Regions from separate parts of the Paenibacillus sp. FSL W8-0919 genome, predicted to be linked through region 2. Evidence: riboswitches for the same ligand, from Rfam matches in the RefSeq annotation. Region 2 holds a riboswitch; the other holds the start of a gene.
What was found. Region 2 has a riboswitch for cyclic di-AMP ahead of ehuB (ectoine/hydroxyectoine ABC transporter substrate-binding protein EhuB). Riboswitches for the same ligand answer to the same signal wherever they lie in the genome.
Positions count from the first base shown of each region.

Region 1: linked by a shared signal. The riboswitch ahead of NST44_RS04995 (ubiquitin-like domain-containing protein) and the one ahead of ehuB (ectoine/hydroxyectoine ABC transporter substrate-binding protein EhuB) in region 2 are both predicted to bind cyclic di-AMP.

Region 1 covers NZ_JBBOPV010000001.1:1,163,075-1,171,156, forward strand. The annotation lists gene yabG (sporulation peptidase YabG) at 1-136, opposite strand, end outside; gene rsmA (16S rRNA (adenine(1518)-N(6)/adenine(1519)-N(6))-dimethyltransferase RsmA) at 273-1,157, opposite strand; gene rnmV (ribonuclease M5) at 1,159-1,707, opposite strand; gene NST44_RS04995 (ubiquitin-like domain-containing protein) at 1,936-3,126, opposite strand; cyclic di-AMP (ydaO/yuaA leader) riboswitch at 3,403-3,616, opposite strand; gene NST44_RS05000 (TatD family hydrolase) at 3,827-4,594, opposite strand; gene NST44_RS05005 (HD domain-containing protein) at 4,754-6,043, opposite strand; gene NST44_RS05010 (AbrB/MazE/SpoVT family DNA-binding domain-containing protein) at 6,366-6,620, shown strand; gene rsmI (16S rRNA (cytidine(1402)-2'-O)-methyltransferase) at 6,908-7,798, opposite strand; gene NST44_RS05020 (tRNA1(Val) (adenine(37)-N6)-methyltransferase) at 7,795-8,082, opposite strand, start outside.
Region 2 covers NZ_JBBOPV010000001.1:2,053,703-2,061,784, reverse strand. The annotation lists gene ectB (diaminobutyrate--2-oxoglutarate transaminase) at 1-1,231, opposite strand, end outside; gene ectA (diaminobutyrate acetyltransferase) at 1,249-1,761, opposite strand; gene ehuA (ectoine/hydroxyectoine ABC transporter ATP-binding protein EhuA) at 1,799-2,647, opposite strand; gene ehuD (ectoine/hydroxyectoine ABC transporter permease subunit EhuD) at 2,660-3,322, opposite strand; gene ehuC (ectoine/hydroxyectoine ABC transporter permease subunit EhuC) at 3,326-3,979, opposite strand; gene ehuB (ectoine/hydroxyectoine ABC transporter substrate-binding protein EhuB) at 3,981-4,835, opposite strand; cyclic di-AMP (ydaO/yuaA leader) riboswitch at 5,273-5,419, opposite strand; gene NST44_RS08930 (exosporium glycoprotein BclB-related protein) at 5,978-6,781, shown strand; gene NST44_RS08925 (IS3 family transposase) at 6,875-7,768, opposite strand; gene NST44_RS08920 (transposase) at 7,705-8,049, opposite strand.

The sequences.
Region 1 (8,082 bases), 890 kb from region 2:
GGTCATCGGCGGGAGCGTCGGCCAGCAGCCGGAATTCCGTGCCTTTGATGACGATAAGATTATGCCGCAATCCTTCTACCCGGAACGTTACATCGCCGCCGTAGGATTTACGAACGACCAAGTCTCCCAAGTTCATCACAACATCACCCCTACCCTATGGTATGGGCTAATGGAGCCATTGGTTCGTCATGGCGGCAATTTTCCCTCAGGCGGCTTGCCTTGACCTGATTGAATATCCTAAAGCCATGAACAGACCACACTTCGTTCCGTTTCTAACGAATCCCCGCCTCAAACAGGACATTGCTCAGCCGTGCGTACTCCTCGATGCTCAGCGTCTCTCCCCTGCGCTTCGGATCGAGCCCCGCTTCCTCCAGCAGCTGCTCCAGCCGCTCGCGTCCTTCATCGGCGAAGAACCGGCTCTTCAGGTTGTTGGCAATCGTCTTTCGCCGCTGGGCGAATGAGGCTTGAACCACCTCGAAGAAAAAGGACTCATCCTCAACCGAAACCGGAGGCTCCTCCCTTACCGCGAGCCGAATGACGGCCGATTCCACATTGGGCTGCGGGATGAACACGGTATGCGGAACGATGCAGACGAGCTTCGGCTCGCTGTAATATTGAACTGCAATGCTGAGGCTTCCGTAATCCTTGCTTCCCGGCGCTGCGGCCATCCGCTCGGCGACCTCTTTCTGAATCATGACCACAATATTCTCCAGCGGCAGCTTCTCTTCCAGCAGTTTCATCAGAATAGGGGTCGTCACGTAATACGGCAGATTGGCGACAACGCTTACCTTCCCCACCTCCGCGAAATCCTGGCGGAACAGCTCGTGCAGATCCACCTTAAGGACATCTCCATGATGAACTTTAACGTTATCGTAAGGCTCCAGCACTTCCTTAAGAATCGGAATCAGGCGCTGATCGATCTCTACTGCGGTAACGGCTCCGGCCATCTGAGCCAGCTTCTCTGTTAACGCCCCGATGCCGGGACCGATCTCAAGCGCACCTTTCTCTTTATCAAGGCCGGCCGCCTCCACAATCTTGCCCAAAATATTCTGGTCGATCAGAAAATTCTGTCCCAGGCTCTTCTTAAAGGAAAAGCCATGGCGGGCAATGATCTCCTTCGTGCGTCTAGGTGTCGATATATCTTCCATCCGGTTCATATCAGCTTTGGCCTCCCTCTTCCAGCTGCGCAAGCGCCGCCAGAAACTCTTCACGCGATATTTGAAACATCGCCATACGTTTATGGAACTGCTTGGAGTTGCAATACCCGATACCCAGGACATTTCCCATGAACATTCTCCGGGCTGCAGCCTCCGGATGAGCCGTCAGCCCCGCATCGATCATATCCTCCAGGCTGATCTGACTCTCCGCCCCCTCAAATGAGGTGTGGACGCGATCCAGGGCATGACGTATAGCCTCCGGAGATGCGTTCTCGACTCCGATATCGCCCTTGCGCGTCGCATCCGCCTCCGGTATGAAGGCGTGCTTGCAGCCGGGGACATGACGGTCGATGATCTTGCGAATCCGTTCCCCTGCATGATCGGGGTCTGTCAGGATAATAACCCCCCTGCGCTCCTTCGCGAGGGCAATACGGCGCAGCGTATGCTTATTAATAGCAGAGCCGCCGGTCTCGATCGTGTCGGCATCCACCGCACGCTTGATCGCTACCGTATCGTCCCTGCCTTCAACCACAATTACTTCTCGGATCATAACGTTCTCTCTTCCTTCCCAAAAGGACACATACCGCCTGTCCGACCGTTCTCCTTGAATCGGCATCGGCTGAAACCATACGGCGTATTTTTTACATGATGGCCCCAAAAATGCGACCAATACGCCGCAAAACAAAAGAAGAGGAGTTTCTCCTCTTCTTCATTATGATCTATTATAAGCTAAATTCGTTAGCATTAGAATGGCAATGTCATTAGAAATTGGGATTCATTAGTTCAAATCAGGCTTTACGGGACCGATCACATAAACGGTGCGCCCCGATTTCCGGCCAAAGTTCATGGCCGCTTTCAGCGAATCGTAATACACATCAATTTTATGTCCCTTAATCGCTCCGCCGGTATCCTCTGCACGGCGGAAGCCAATGCCTTCGATGTACACCCACCAGCCGATCGGAATGATGCTCGGATCAACTGCAATCGTCCGGCCCTCGGTTACCCGTGTTCCGGAAGCCGTGCGGGTTCCGATTCCCGCCTGCTCAGCGGAATATGCGGTCATTGAAACATTATTCAGCACTTTCTGGTATTTGAAATCAACACCCGCTCTGGAGATGACGTTATTCTCCGTCGCTTTGGCGGTGGATACCTTTCTAGTGCCCGTAAGCTTCGCTGGGGCAGACTTCACATTTGGAGTCGCTGCCGCTTGAAGCACGACAGGCTTCTCTACCTTCTTCGTGCCTACGGCAATAATTTTGTCCTTCGTCTTACGCTCGACCTCTTGCGAGACCTTCGTCTTGGATACGAGCTTGCCGTTATGGTACACCTTCTCGTAGTGATGAACGAGAACGCCCGGCTCGCCCCGCTGAATGACACGGTTATCACCGCGCTCCAGCGACGGATCCGCAGTCTTGATGACGCGGAACTCACGGTTCTCCTTCTCCGATACGGTCTGCTTCGTAACCCGAACGATTTGAATGTCCATATCACTGGTAAGCTTGGTGTCCTGTGACGGCTTTACTATATCTTCACCCTTGATCGTAATGCCAGCTTCTTTGAGTACACTATCGACCGTGTCCTGGGTCGTGAATATGGTTTTGGTGGTGCCCCCTACTGTTACTTTAACTGGGATTGCACGGTCAATGATAATCCGGTCCCCATCCTGGATCGTCCCGTTTAAAGGCATCGAGACCTGATCCTGCGGATTCAGCGTGATCGCTTGCTCATCCAGCAATTCCTGAAGCAACGATCCTCTGGTTTCTACCGTGGTTACGCGGCCATCGACCACAATTTGAACTTGCTTGCCCGATTGATCATGGATAACCAGCGATACGAGAAGTGATACCGTAACAGCCCCCATGGCGCCGAGCATCATCAATTGACGCAAATTCTCATGCTTCCATCGCAATGCGTAAGACATGCTGGATGATTGTGATTCATGGGTTTCTTCAGGTTGAAAAATGCCCACTATTCCATCCTCCTTCATAGTCCCGCCGTCTTAGGTAACGCATGAATGCCTTTGACGTGACTATAGCAGTTATTCTCGCAAGGCGTGCTGCTATCTATCTAACGCCCTGCGTCAATCCCCGTCTTCCCGTTCACCACTAGGAATCACCTCCTGTTTACCAACAGTATGACGACACCTTCTCCAATATTCAAAAATAAAAGAAGCCAGCGTGAAAGAGTACTAGAGGCTCTAACGTGGCTTCCTGATGATTGAAATCATGGAAATGGTATGCACGAGAATTCCCCTCTTACTTCGCTTACGGAGTTAGCTGTCGGGTTCGGACGTAAGAGAGACGCCCTAGATCCGGTCGCCCGCTCATGGCGAGGACCTTCACATTCACCCCAAAGACCCGATAAAGAAATCATATACGGCTCGTGCACGACAGTTTACCATGCACGGCAGTATCGGTTCCCCCGTTCCCCAGACTTCGGAGATTAAGCGAGACGGTTCATGAAATATGATCGCTGAAGTTTCAGCTTGCAAACTTGCAGCTTCTTATCACTGAAAAGATGATATCCTGTTTCCATGCAGGTTGTAAAGGAACAATCAAGCACATTTTTTGATGTAAATGGTTAAAAAATTGTAAAACAATCGTCTTTTCAGGTTAAAAAACTTTAATTAATCGCAATTCCTCACTATTTCATCGCTTTTGCTCCCGTTTTCACGAAATGCCAAATCGTTCCAGGGCATTTTTAGTGGTAATTTGGACCAGTTCATCGAAGGACATGCCTCGAATTTCGGCTGCCGTCTCGGCCACCAATTTCACATAAGCGGACTCATTTCGCTTCCCTCGGAAGGGGTGTGGTGTCAGGTAAGGCGAGTCCGTTTCAATGAGCAGACGATCGAGCGGAACCTTGGCCAGAACCTCCTTCGGCTGCTTGGCGTTTTTGAACGTGATCGGCCCGCCGAACGAAATATGAAAGCCCATATCCAGGCATAGCTTGGCCGTTTCCCAGCTGCCTGAGAACGAATGCATCACGCCGCCAACCTCATGAGCCTTCTCTTCCTTCAAAATCTTCACGATATCCTCATGCGCATCACGATTATGAATTACAATCGGCATACGGAGCTCCCGGGCCAGTCCGATTTGGCTGCGCAGCACCCGGTGCTGCACCTCCTTCGGAGACGTATCCCAATGATAATCGAGGCCGATCTCCCCGATCGCAACGACTTTCTCATGACTGCAGAGTGAAGCGATCCATTCCAGGTCGCCCTCCTCCATCGTGATCGCATCCACAGGATGCCAGCCTACCGCCGCATATATAAAATCATACGTCTCCGCCAACTTCATCGTGGTCGGAATCGTTTCACGATTAAATCCGATATTGATCATCCGGCTGACGCCGGCTTCAAGCGCCCGGGCAATGGTTTCCTCCCGGTCCTCGTCGAATTGGGGAGCATCCAGATGGGTGTGTGTGTCGAACAGCATATTCTCTCCCACTCCTTTCTTGTCGATCCTTGATCGTATCTTATCCAGCATAATCTTTATCATTCAGTTCTATGGTTGTCCATTATCAATGCCTCGTGCGTCCGGCCTTGAACCAGGTCCATCCATGATCCAAGCCATGGTCCATCGAATATAACGGACTCATCCCTGCCTGCGAAATAAATCCGCAACTTCGGCCGGCATCCGGTCAAGCAGCGGCTCTACCCTCTCCTCTGGGTAATATAGATAATTCCGGCCCTTATGGATCCCGCTAATGGAGCGTACGATATCGGACACCTCGGAAATTTCCCGAAGTTGGTCATGCCGGTCCAGCAGCAGAATTTGCTTCTCGTTCAACGGCATGCCCGAATGAAACTTATCATAAGGAAGATCGGTCGGAAAATCAATCTCCACATCATACGCGGGATCAAGACCCGCCTCCCGAAACGCCTGGCGGATGGCGTCGATTGTCTCCGGATTGCCGGTGTCGATTTCTATATATTTATAGAGCTTCCGATGGATGAATCGGCCGCATAATTCGCTAAGGAGCTGGTCTTGCTCGGCCGTCCATTGCAGAAACGCCGTTTGAATGAGCGCCTCATCCAGCCGCAGATACTCCTGAACGGTCAAGCGGCCTTCGAACAGAGCCGGCAGCGGTTCGATCATGAACTGAAACGCATACCCTGCTTCATAGAGCTCCTTCGCCCGGCGGAAAATCTGGCGCAGTATGATTTCCGAGCTTCTTGTTACCGGGTGGAAATACACCTGCCAGTACATTTGATATCTGGACATGAGATAATCCTCTACGGCATGCATCCCCGATTCCTTCACAACGATCCGGTCCCGGTGCGGCCGCAGCATCCGCAGAATCCGGTCAATGTCGATCGTCCCGTAATTGACGCCGGTGTAATAGGCATCGCGCAGCAAATAATCCATTCGGTCCGCATCCAGCGGACTCGTCACCAGATTCATCACGATCGGTTTGTCATACGTCTTGCGGATGACGGAAGCGACCCGCTCCGGGAAGTCCTCCCCCAGCTCCAGGAGCACCTTGTTCACGCACGTATCGCCGAGCAAGATCCGGCATGTCCAATCCTCGTGGTTCATCTGAAACGCCTCTTCTATAGAATGGGAAAATGGTCCGTGCCCGAGATCATGCAAGAGCGCTGCACATAGGGCCACTTGTCTCTCTTCCGCAGGCCAATCGGAGTATCCTCTTCGCTCGAATTGCGAGATGATTCTTCTTGTAATTTCATAGACACCCAAGGAATGGGAGAATCGGCTGTGCTCTGCGCCATGAAACGTCAGATAGGACGTGCCCAGTTGCCTGACCCGGCGAAGCCGCTGAAATTCCGGCGTGTCGATTAACCGCCAGATAATATCATCCTGTACATGAATATAATTATGAACCGGATCTTTAAACACTTTTTCCTCTGAGATTGGCAGGCGCATCATAAATCACTCCTTAAGTCATAAATTTAGGACTTGGACTATTTTCACTTCTTTTGACATCTAATGTCGAACAATGTCGAATTAGGTAATTTGGCGCTTTCCAAATCGACATATTGAAAAGTGAAGCGTTTTTTGGTTCAAAAATGGTAACTTCGTTGTAGGACAGCGGTTTATTTCACTATATTTTCGTAAATAGGTTCCGAAATCTCAAAAATATAGGTTGACTGTTTTGGGAATCGTTGGTACTATAAATAACATAAAAAATAGAACTATGTCGAATTATGACTTTTTTAAATTATGGCGAGAGGGGCATTAATAAGTTATGATGAAATCAACAGGAATTGTAAGGAAAGTCGATGAGCTTGGACGGGTCGTTATTCCAATCGAACTGCGCCGTACACTCGGCATTGGCGAGAAGGACGCTCTTGAAATTTATGTGGACGGTGAACGCATCATGCTGAAGAAGTATGAGCCTGCGTGCATCTTCTGCGGCAATGCTGAGAACGTTACGTACTTCAAAGGTAAAATCGTTTGCCATGAATGTATCTCGGAAATCCCTACACCTGTGACAAATTAAAGATATTAGTATATAATAGGTACACAATCACATTTTGTTAATTCTAACCTTTTTCATATCTCCTTGGTGCCTTCCTCGGCTATGAACCCGGCCGCAGGAAGGTCTTTTTTTATGCGCAATTTCCCGCGGTCGGCATAACGCTATGTAAATCCTCACCGCGATCATGAGGAAAATGATATTGTTCGTCAGAGACGGCCTAGTTCAGATTAAATGTGCCCCGGGCAGTTGTTGACTTCGGCAGGCTGCGGGGACCACCTCTTAGTCACTTGCGCAGCAGGCTACTAAAATTAATCCCCCAGCAGCGCATTATAGATATCCCGCTTCGATACGCCGCGGTCTGCCGCTGTTTTCTTCATGGCCTCCTTACGGCTCAATCCCTCCTGCTCATATCTGCCGACATGCTCCTCTAAGGAAAGCTCCTGCCACCAAGCATTTAGCTCCATCCGCTCATCCTCGGGGTTTCTGCCCTCCACCACCACGCAGTACTCGCCCAGAGGCGGATGCTCCTCTAGCCAGGATAGGCATGCTTCCACGGTTCCACGGGCAAATTCCTCATAGCGCTTGGTGAGCTCCCGGGCCAGCGTAATCTTTCGATCGCCCAGAACCTCCTTCATTAGCTCTAAGGTCTTCTTGATGCGATGCGGGGATTCATAGAAGATCAGCGTTCCCTGGGCCGATTGCAGCGCGTTTAACTGTGCCACAATGTCTTTGCGTTCCCTGGGCAAAAATCCGATAAACGTAAACCGTTCGGTTGGCAGGCCCGATGCGATTAACGCCGATAACGCGGCATTTGCTCCGGGAACCGGAATGACCGATATTCCGGCTTCAATCGCCAGTGCCACGAGGTCGGTGCCAGGGTCGGAAATCGCCGGCAGACCGGCATCGCTCACGAGCGCTACATTTTTTCCTTCTATTATATATCGTATAATTTCAGGGCCGCTTGCCGCCTTATTATGCTCATGATAACTAAACAATGGCTTGGATGGAATTTCAAAATGCGTAAGCAGTTTCCTGCTCTGTCTTGTATCCTCCGCCGCAATGATATCGCATTCCTTAAGAACGCGTACCGCCCGGTAGGTCATATCCTCCAAATTGCCGATCGGGGTTGCAACCAAAAATAACGATCCGGTGCTCCCTGCACCTGGCGATTCAAAGCTTCGCTGCAATGATATCCTCATGCTTGATCATCCTCATTCGTTCCATAATATATGTCCATAAATTCGGCGCAGTATTTCCCCTGCTCGTCATAAACGATGAGCGGCGGCCGTAGGCGAACCTCGGGCTTCCCGTCCCGTATGCCCTCGATCAACACCATATTGGCTTCCAGATGGGCACGGGGGTGAACAAAACGGATCACCTTCGGCTCAATCCGGTATTTACTCATAAGCGTTATAATCTCGGCCAGTCGCAGCGGCTTGTGCACCATGCTCATTTTCCCGCCTTGACGAAGCAGCCTGGAGCA
Region 2 (8,082 bases):
CCTCGTTCAATGTGCTCATCTCGATCGTCAGCGGCGGCATCAGCTTCGCCACTTCACCATGCGGGCCGGATGTCTCCATGATCAAGCCCTGCTCGAAGGCGATTTCCGACAGTCTGCCCGCAAGCTCAGGTCTATCAAAGGCAATCCCTTGAATCATTCCCCGTCCGCGAATCTCACCGCCCAGAGAACATTCCCTCGTCATGCTCTCCAGTGTCTCCCGAATCCGGCTGCTCCGGATGCCGATTTCAAGCTTGAACTCCTCCGTCGCCCAATAATCGAGCGCCTCCGCGGCGGCAATAAAGCCAAGGTTGTTGCCCCGGAAGGTGCCGTTATGCTCGCCCGGCTGCCAAATGTCGATCTCGGGTTTCATCAGCGTGATGGCCATTGGCAGGCCGTATCCTCCAATTGATTTGGACAGGCAGATAATGTCCGGCTCGATGCCGGCATCGTCGAAGCTGAAGAAGGTTCCGGTTCTTCCGCATCCCATCTGGATGTCGTCCAGAATGAGCAGTATGCCTTTTTCCTTGCACAGACGGGAAAGACGCTGCAGCCATTCATTGCTGGCGGCATTCAACCCGCCTTCCCCCTGAACCGCCTCCACGATGACTGCAGCCGGAAGCGGTATCCCGCTTCCGGGATCATCCAGGAGCTTCTCCATATATGCCATCGTATCCACGTCTTCGCCAAAGTATCCGTCATAAGGCATAAATACCGAATGGCTCAGATCGACGCCGGCCCCCTGGCGTTTGAAGGCATTTCCCGTTACGGCGAGCGAGCCTAGCGACATGCCGTGGAAGGCGTTCGTGAAGCACAATACCGTAGAGCGTCCGGTCACCTTCCGGGCGATCTTCAACGCGGCTTCAACCGCATTGGTGCCTGTTGGCCCGGGGAACATCACTTTGTGGTTCCAACCTCTCGGCTTCAGAATGACTTCCTCAAATCGGATCAGAAAGTGCTCCTTCGCGTCCGTGGCCATGTCCAGGCTGTGCGTAACTCCGTCATGCATCATATAGTCCACCAGCTTTTGGCGGATCCTTTCATTGTTATGTCCATAATTCAGCGCGCCGGCACCGGCGAAGAAATCAATATACGCATTGCCCCGGGTATCCCAGAGCCTTGCATTTTTAGCCCTGTCAAAAACAGTCTGAAAACTGCGGCAATAGCTTCTTACTTCCGACTCCAGCTTGTCAAACACCGTAAGCTTCGGCATCTCCATGACTTGGTTGTCCATATTTCCCTCCATTTTGTTTAAATGTCATTGAAAAAAGGGCCAATCACGAACAGCGGCTCATCCTCATGGATCGTTCCATCCGGGAACAGATCCGCCCCGTAACCGACGGTTACCGTGCTGGGGATCGACTTCTCTTCGGCAAAGCCGAGAAATAACCGCCGGGATGCGATATTACTGGGCGAAACGGTCGCCTCAATAAATCGGACACCGCGGCAAGCCGGTTGGTTCAGAATGCTCTCCAGCATCGTCCGGGCGATTCCCTGCCTCCGATGCGAGCTCGCCACCGCCACCTGCCATACAAACAGCGTCTCGGGATTTCGTGGCGAACGAAATGCAGAGATAAATCCGACAATCTCCCCTTCATGCTCGGCGATCATGCAGGTATCGTTGAAATAATCGCCCAGCAGGATATAGCAATACGGGGAGTTCAGATCGAGTGAACCCGTGTCGCGGACAAGCTCCCAGATCCGGGTGCCGTCCTGCGCTTCCGGTCTTCGGTAAATGATTTCGGTACGTGTCTCAACTGCCATAGGAATCACCCCCCCCTTCCTGATTCATCACCACGTTTTAATCGCGACCGGAGCGGAAGCGCTGCAAAAAGCTCCGCAGCCGTTCGCTCTTCGGATGATCGAAAATCTCCTCCGGCGTTCCCTGCTCGACAATCCGGCCATCGGCGCCGAAGATCACCCGGTCGGCAATCTCTTTAGCGAAATCCATCTCATGCGTAATCAGCAGCATCGCCATCTCGCCTTCCTCGGCGATCTCCCGGATCACGGCAAGCACCTCGCCCACCAGCTCGGGGTCCAGTGCGGACGTCACCTCGTCGAACACCATCACCTTCGGCCGCATAACGAGCGCTCTTGCTATGGCGACACGCTGCTTCTGTCCCCCGGACAGATTCGCCGGATACATCTTCAGCTTATCGGCAAGGCCTACCTTGCCCAGCATGGACACTGCACGTTCCTCCGCTTCTTCCTTGGACAAGCCGAGCACTTTGCGCGGAGCCTCGGTAACGTTTCGCAGCACATTCATGTGCGGGAACAGATTGAAATGCTGGAACACCATTCCGACATTGCATCGCATCCGGTGCAGATGCTTTTCGTCCGCCAGGACGAGCTTTCCCTTATGGTACATATGCCAGAGCAGCTCGCCGTCGACCTCGATCGTGCCTTCGGTCGGCTCCTCGAGCGTCATCAGCATCCGGCCCAGCGTCGTCTTCCCCGAACCGCTCGGACCGATCACGGCCACCTTCTCTCCGGGCTGGATCTCCAAATCGATGCCTTTGAGTACCTGCAGCTCGCCGAAGGATTTGGTGACCCCTTTATATCTCACGATCGGCTGCATACCGGTTGAAGGCTTTTCCTCCGTCCGGGACGGCAGGGCCTCCTCCTGTTCGTCGATCACAACTGCATTCATCGCTTTCCCTCCTCATTGTCCCCGCTGCAGATTCATGCGCTTTTCCAGCCTTTGAACCAGCAGCGACGCGATATAACTGATGATCAGGAATAAAATTCCGACCAGCGTGTACGGCTCGAACGCCCGAAAGGACTGGGACACGATATTTTTAGCCGTCATCATCATTTCCACCAGCGTAATCGCACACAAAATCGGCGTTTCCTTAAACATCACGATCAAATAGTTCCCCAGCACCGGGATGATCGGCGGTACCGCCTGCGGCAATATGATGCTGCGCCAGGTCTGGGCCTTCGTATAATTCAGCGCCGTTGCCGCCTCCCACTGCCCCTTCGGTACCGCTTCAATGCCTGATCGGTACACCTCGGACAAATAGGTGCTGTAATGCAGCCCCAGTCCGATCACTCCAGCATAGAAGGCGGGGATCGAGATGCCCATTAGGAGCGGCAGACTGTAATACAGAAAGAAGACTTGCACGAGCAGCGGCGTGTTTCGGATAAACTCAATGATTCCTTTGGTGATCAGCGACAGTGGCTTAAATCGGCTCCGCGCGGCAAAAGCCAGCAGCAACCCAACAATAAGCGCAACCACGAACGCACAGAGCGTTACCCATACGGTCATTTGGAGCGCCCGCAGCAGCTCCGGTAAAATATCAAATGCATAATTCCAATCCCACATAGGCTACATCCTCCCCGCCGTCAATTTCCGCTCGAGCAGCCGGACCGCCACCGCAACGAGCGTAGCGATCACAAAGTACAACAGGAGCAGCAGCGCAAGAATTTCCGTCGTCCAGGCAATATAGTTGTTGCGGAGCACCATCGCCTGATAGGTCAGATCCGCCATCGTGATGAAATAGACGAGCGACGTTGACTTAATCAGCTCCACCAGCTGGTTCCCGAACGGCGGCAGCATCCTAAGCGTTGCTTGCGGCAAAATCACGTTCAACATCCGCTGCCAGGGCTTCAGGTTGAGCGCGACCGCTGCCTCCCATTGACCTTTGGGTACCGCGAGCACCGCACTGCGGACAATCTCCGAGCCGTACGCACCGAAGTTGAGCCCGATTGCCAAAATAGCCGCCAGCATTTTCGGAAGCTCGATGCCGATGAACGGAAGGGCGAAGTACAGCCAGAATAGCTGAACAAGCAGGGAGGTACCCCGAAAGACCTCCACATAAACAGCGGCTAGCGTGCGCAGGATCCACAGCTTGGATAACCGGGATAGTCCTGCCGCAAAGGCTGCAACAATCGCAAGCATGGCGGAAAATATCGCGACCAGGACCGTAATTTCCGCGCCCTTCAACAGTGTGGGAAGGAACTCAATCCAGGAGTTCGGCATGCTATTTCCCGCAGAGCGCAGCCGCTGTCATGTCGCCCGGCAGCTCTTCCTCGGTAAATCCGAACTGCTGCAAGATTTCCAGGAGCTCGCCGGATTCTTTCATTTTTTGCAGCTCCGCATTATAGGCTTCCTGAAATTCGGTGTCCGCTTTCCGAAATGCGGTCGCGCCGTACCCGCGCACGCTTTCACCGTCAATGACCGGCTGCTCAAAGTCGGTTACGCGCTCGATGCTCTCATCGCTTGCGGAATCCAGCATTGCCTGCAGCGACGGTCCCGTCATCGTGATTGCCTGCACACGGTCCGCCTGCAGCGCACTGATTGCCGAAGCCTGATCAGGCACCTGGACAATGCGCTCGGAAGGAATGCCCGACTTCTCCATGTATCCGATCTCGACGGCACCGGTCATGACGGCGACCTTGGCATCATCATCCTTGGCAACATCTGCATAGCTTCCAAGCCCGAGCGGATTCCCCTTCTTTACCGCCAGCGCTTCCCCGATACTGTACTCCGGATCGGCGAACAAGACTGCCGAGCAGCGTTCCGGATTAATGAACATCCCGGCCGTTATCATGTCGAACCGGTCGGCTTGCAGCCCCGCTACAAGCGACCCGAATTCGGTAAGCTCCCCCCTCATTTCCTTGATGCCAAGGCGCTCCAGAATGACGCGGGCAATTTCGACCGCCTCGCCGGTAAGCTCGCCGTTCGCCTCCTTGTAAGCGTACGGCTTCTCATTCGCAAAGCCGACCGTGACATACCCACGTTCAATCGCCTGCTCCAGCGTGCTCCCTTTCTCGCCGCAAGCGGCCAAGGATACCACCATAATCAAACACCAAACCAGCACAATCACTTTCTTCAAATCCTTCCACAACCTTTCGTTAATCACATGAACTCCTATAATCCTCGATAATGACCCAAAGAATTTCTTAAACACCCGGCATCAACTCGATGAGCTTAAGTAACCAGTTGAACAATCAACGACACGCAAATAACAAAGTTTATAGATAGATTTACTGGGGATTTTTGAAGCTCTTGTCCCCGCGCACCATCATCAGGCTTCAAGGGACCGAACTCCTGCATCGCCCTGTTGCTCTAACTACAGCGCCTCTTCTAGACCACTTCAGTTGAAGACACATTACAGCCTGTCGTCCTCCTTTCACATCCCATTCAAAGTCCACGCAAAAAAGACCTCCGAACAGGGGAATTGGACACAGCTCCGCCAGCAGGGGGTCAACATAGAGAAAAAGGCCCCTATAGAGAATCAAGGGCCTTTGTTTATGAACATCGGTTATGTATAAAAGACCCATCCACTGCTGACGAGGTTAGCTGACGGACTCGGGTAAGATGGTACCCTACACTCTGAAATCAAGTGACTCGCCCCTGATAAAACTGGTTCCCCCGCTTTCCGTCATGTGCATGCCGGAAACTAAGCGTGTGTTCATGATAAAAGGAAACCCAGGAAAAGTCAAACCCGTTTCGCGCATTTTTGATCCCTTTCAGGAGTCATTTCCATGCCGGTACGAAGGTGACCTCATGCTTCCGTTAACCGAGGATTGGGGGGGCGGCAGCTCATCTCGGTATATTGCCCGGAGCGTGCAATCCGCTTAACAGCAAGGATTATCGCCACCCAGCCCCCGAAGTTCATCCCATTGATCTTTCATGCGGTTAATGATCGGTACGAAAGGTGGCAAAGGAGACTTCGTACTTCCCCGAAAAAAAAATTTTTTTCGTGCGCTGGATGACATCCTATTGCTTGTCTTTATCCCCCGCTCATTTCAGCCCGCGCCGGGCCTGTCTCAGACGGAATCGGTGGGCCCCCTACTATAGGGCAACCGTACATTCTAGCAAATAATAGGCATCCTTCTACCAGGAATACGCTATTAACCCATGCCCCCAAGGCAAAAGTTGCGTAGTATAGAACAAATCTAAAGGAGGTGCTTGAATTTGGATCGTTCTCTTAGAAAAAAGAAATTGTGCTCACCTAAAAAAATAGAGAAAAAAGTGCTTCACGCTAAAAAGAAATGCCACGATCATGGCAAAGGCAAACACGATCACGGTAAAAAGGATCTGGTGCTTGTGCGCCGCTGTCCAAGAGTTTCGCGCGGGCGGATTGGACCGGTTGGGCCTGTCGGACCGATTGGGCCGATCGGACCTGCGGGACCGCAAGGCATTCCAGGGCCTGCAGGACCACAGGGCATCCCTGGACCGGTAGGGCCGGCTGGACCTGTCGGACCTGCGGGACCTGTCGGACCTGCAGGACCTGCGGGTGTACCGGGGATACCTGGCGGAGGCGCCATCATTCCGTTCGCTTCCGGTATCCCGCTTGCCTTGACAACGCTTGTCGGCGGGTTGGTTGGAACGGTCGGACTGGTAGGCTTCGGCAATTCCGGACCAGCGGTCACCTTGGCTGGCGGAACCGTCGACCTTACCGGCGCTGGGGGAACACTGCTTGACTTTGCATTCAACACGCCGAGAGCAGGCACCATTGATGCGATCTCGGCAACCTTCAGCACTACGGTAGCGCTCTCCTTGGTTGGAACAACCGTTACGATCACAGCACAGCTGTACAGCGCCCCGGCAACAAGCAATATTTTCACCCCAATTCCAGGTGCGGTTGTAACGCTGGCTCCTCCGCTTACCGGCGTTCTTGCCCTTGGTACAGTCAGCAACGGTTTTGTGGACGGTCTGGCCATTCCAGTAGCGGCCAATACCCGCTTGCTGATGGTATTCTCAGCTACGGCTTCAGGAATCACGATCGCTACTGCCGTAGCTGGCTACGGAAGCGCTGGTGTCAGCATTATATAATTCGCCCTCGATATAATAGAGCTTCCTTGGAATATGCAAAAAGCCCCGAGTCTGAACTTAACCCTGTCAAGTAGACAGCCTAAAAAAGCAGCCTTAAGCAACCCTAGTTCGGTACTCAACCGGACTAAGGTTGTTTAGTTTTTGTTGAAAACGTTCATGGTTGTAAAAATGGATATATCGTTCAATTGCCTTTACGAGCTCTTCCTCGGTCGAGAAAGTGTCGAGTCGAAGACATTCTGACTTCAGGTGTCCAAAGAAGCTCTCGATACAAGCGTTATCCCAGCAGTTTCCCTTACGCGACATACTCACTTTAATTTTCTTACGCTTCAAAAAAGCATGGTACTCCTTGTGAGTATACTGGAAGCCCTGGTCGCTGTGGAGCAGCAGGTTGGCTACTTTGCGTTTATGTACAGCTGCTTGTACGGTCTCCAGCACAAGCTTTAAATTGTTGTGGCGTCCGATCCGAAAGGCAACCACCTCGTTGTTATACAGGTCAAAAATAACCGACAGGTACAGAAAGCGAGAGCCGATTGGCAGATAGGTCACATCGGTGACCCATTTCGTATTGGGTGCCGTGGCGTTAAAATCCCGATTCAGTACATTGGTTGAGGTAATCCCTGCCTCCCGACGGCCAAAGTATGGCTTCCTTCGCCTAATGCGCGCACGAATCCCCAGTTCTTTCATCAGCCGGTACACACGCTTATGGTTGACGTTCAAGCCAAAGGTTTTCTTTAGCCAGACACGAATCCGTGGGTATCCGTAAATGCCCTTTAGCTGAGTATGGCACTCTAGAATCTTCTCTTTCAGAGCCTGCTCATCGATCTGTTTGGGCGTTGGATTATTCTTTCTGGCTGCCCATTTGTAGTAACTACTTCGAGCGATACCTGCCAGTTCACACAGCAAGGCCACGGGGTAGTTGCTAGTTAGCGCTTCGATGGCTTGGTAGGTTTGACGTCGCTTTGCTCTTGCCCCCTTTGCAGTTCCCATAGCTTTTTTAGCAAGGCATTCTCCGCTCGCAGCCGCAGGACTTCTTCCTCCAAGGTTTTGGCCTTCTTCGGTCTCCCGTTCTTCGAACCCGTCGAGGTGCCTCTTTTTTCCTTGAGACCCTCAATTCCTTCTCGCTCGTAGTGAGCCACCCATCTTCGAACCATCCTATCATCGATGCCCAAGGTCTTGGCTACCGTCTTGTAGCCAAGACCTTCCTCCAGGAACATCGCAACAGCCTTGCGCTTAAATTCGATGTCATATGTCTTTCTTATTTCGCCCATGGAAAAAATCCCCTCCAAAGTAGACTTTAATGC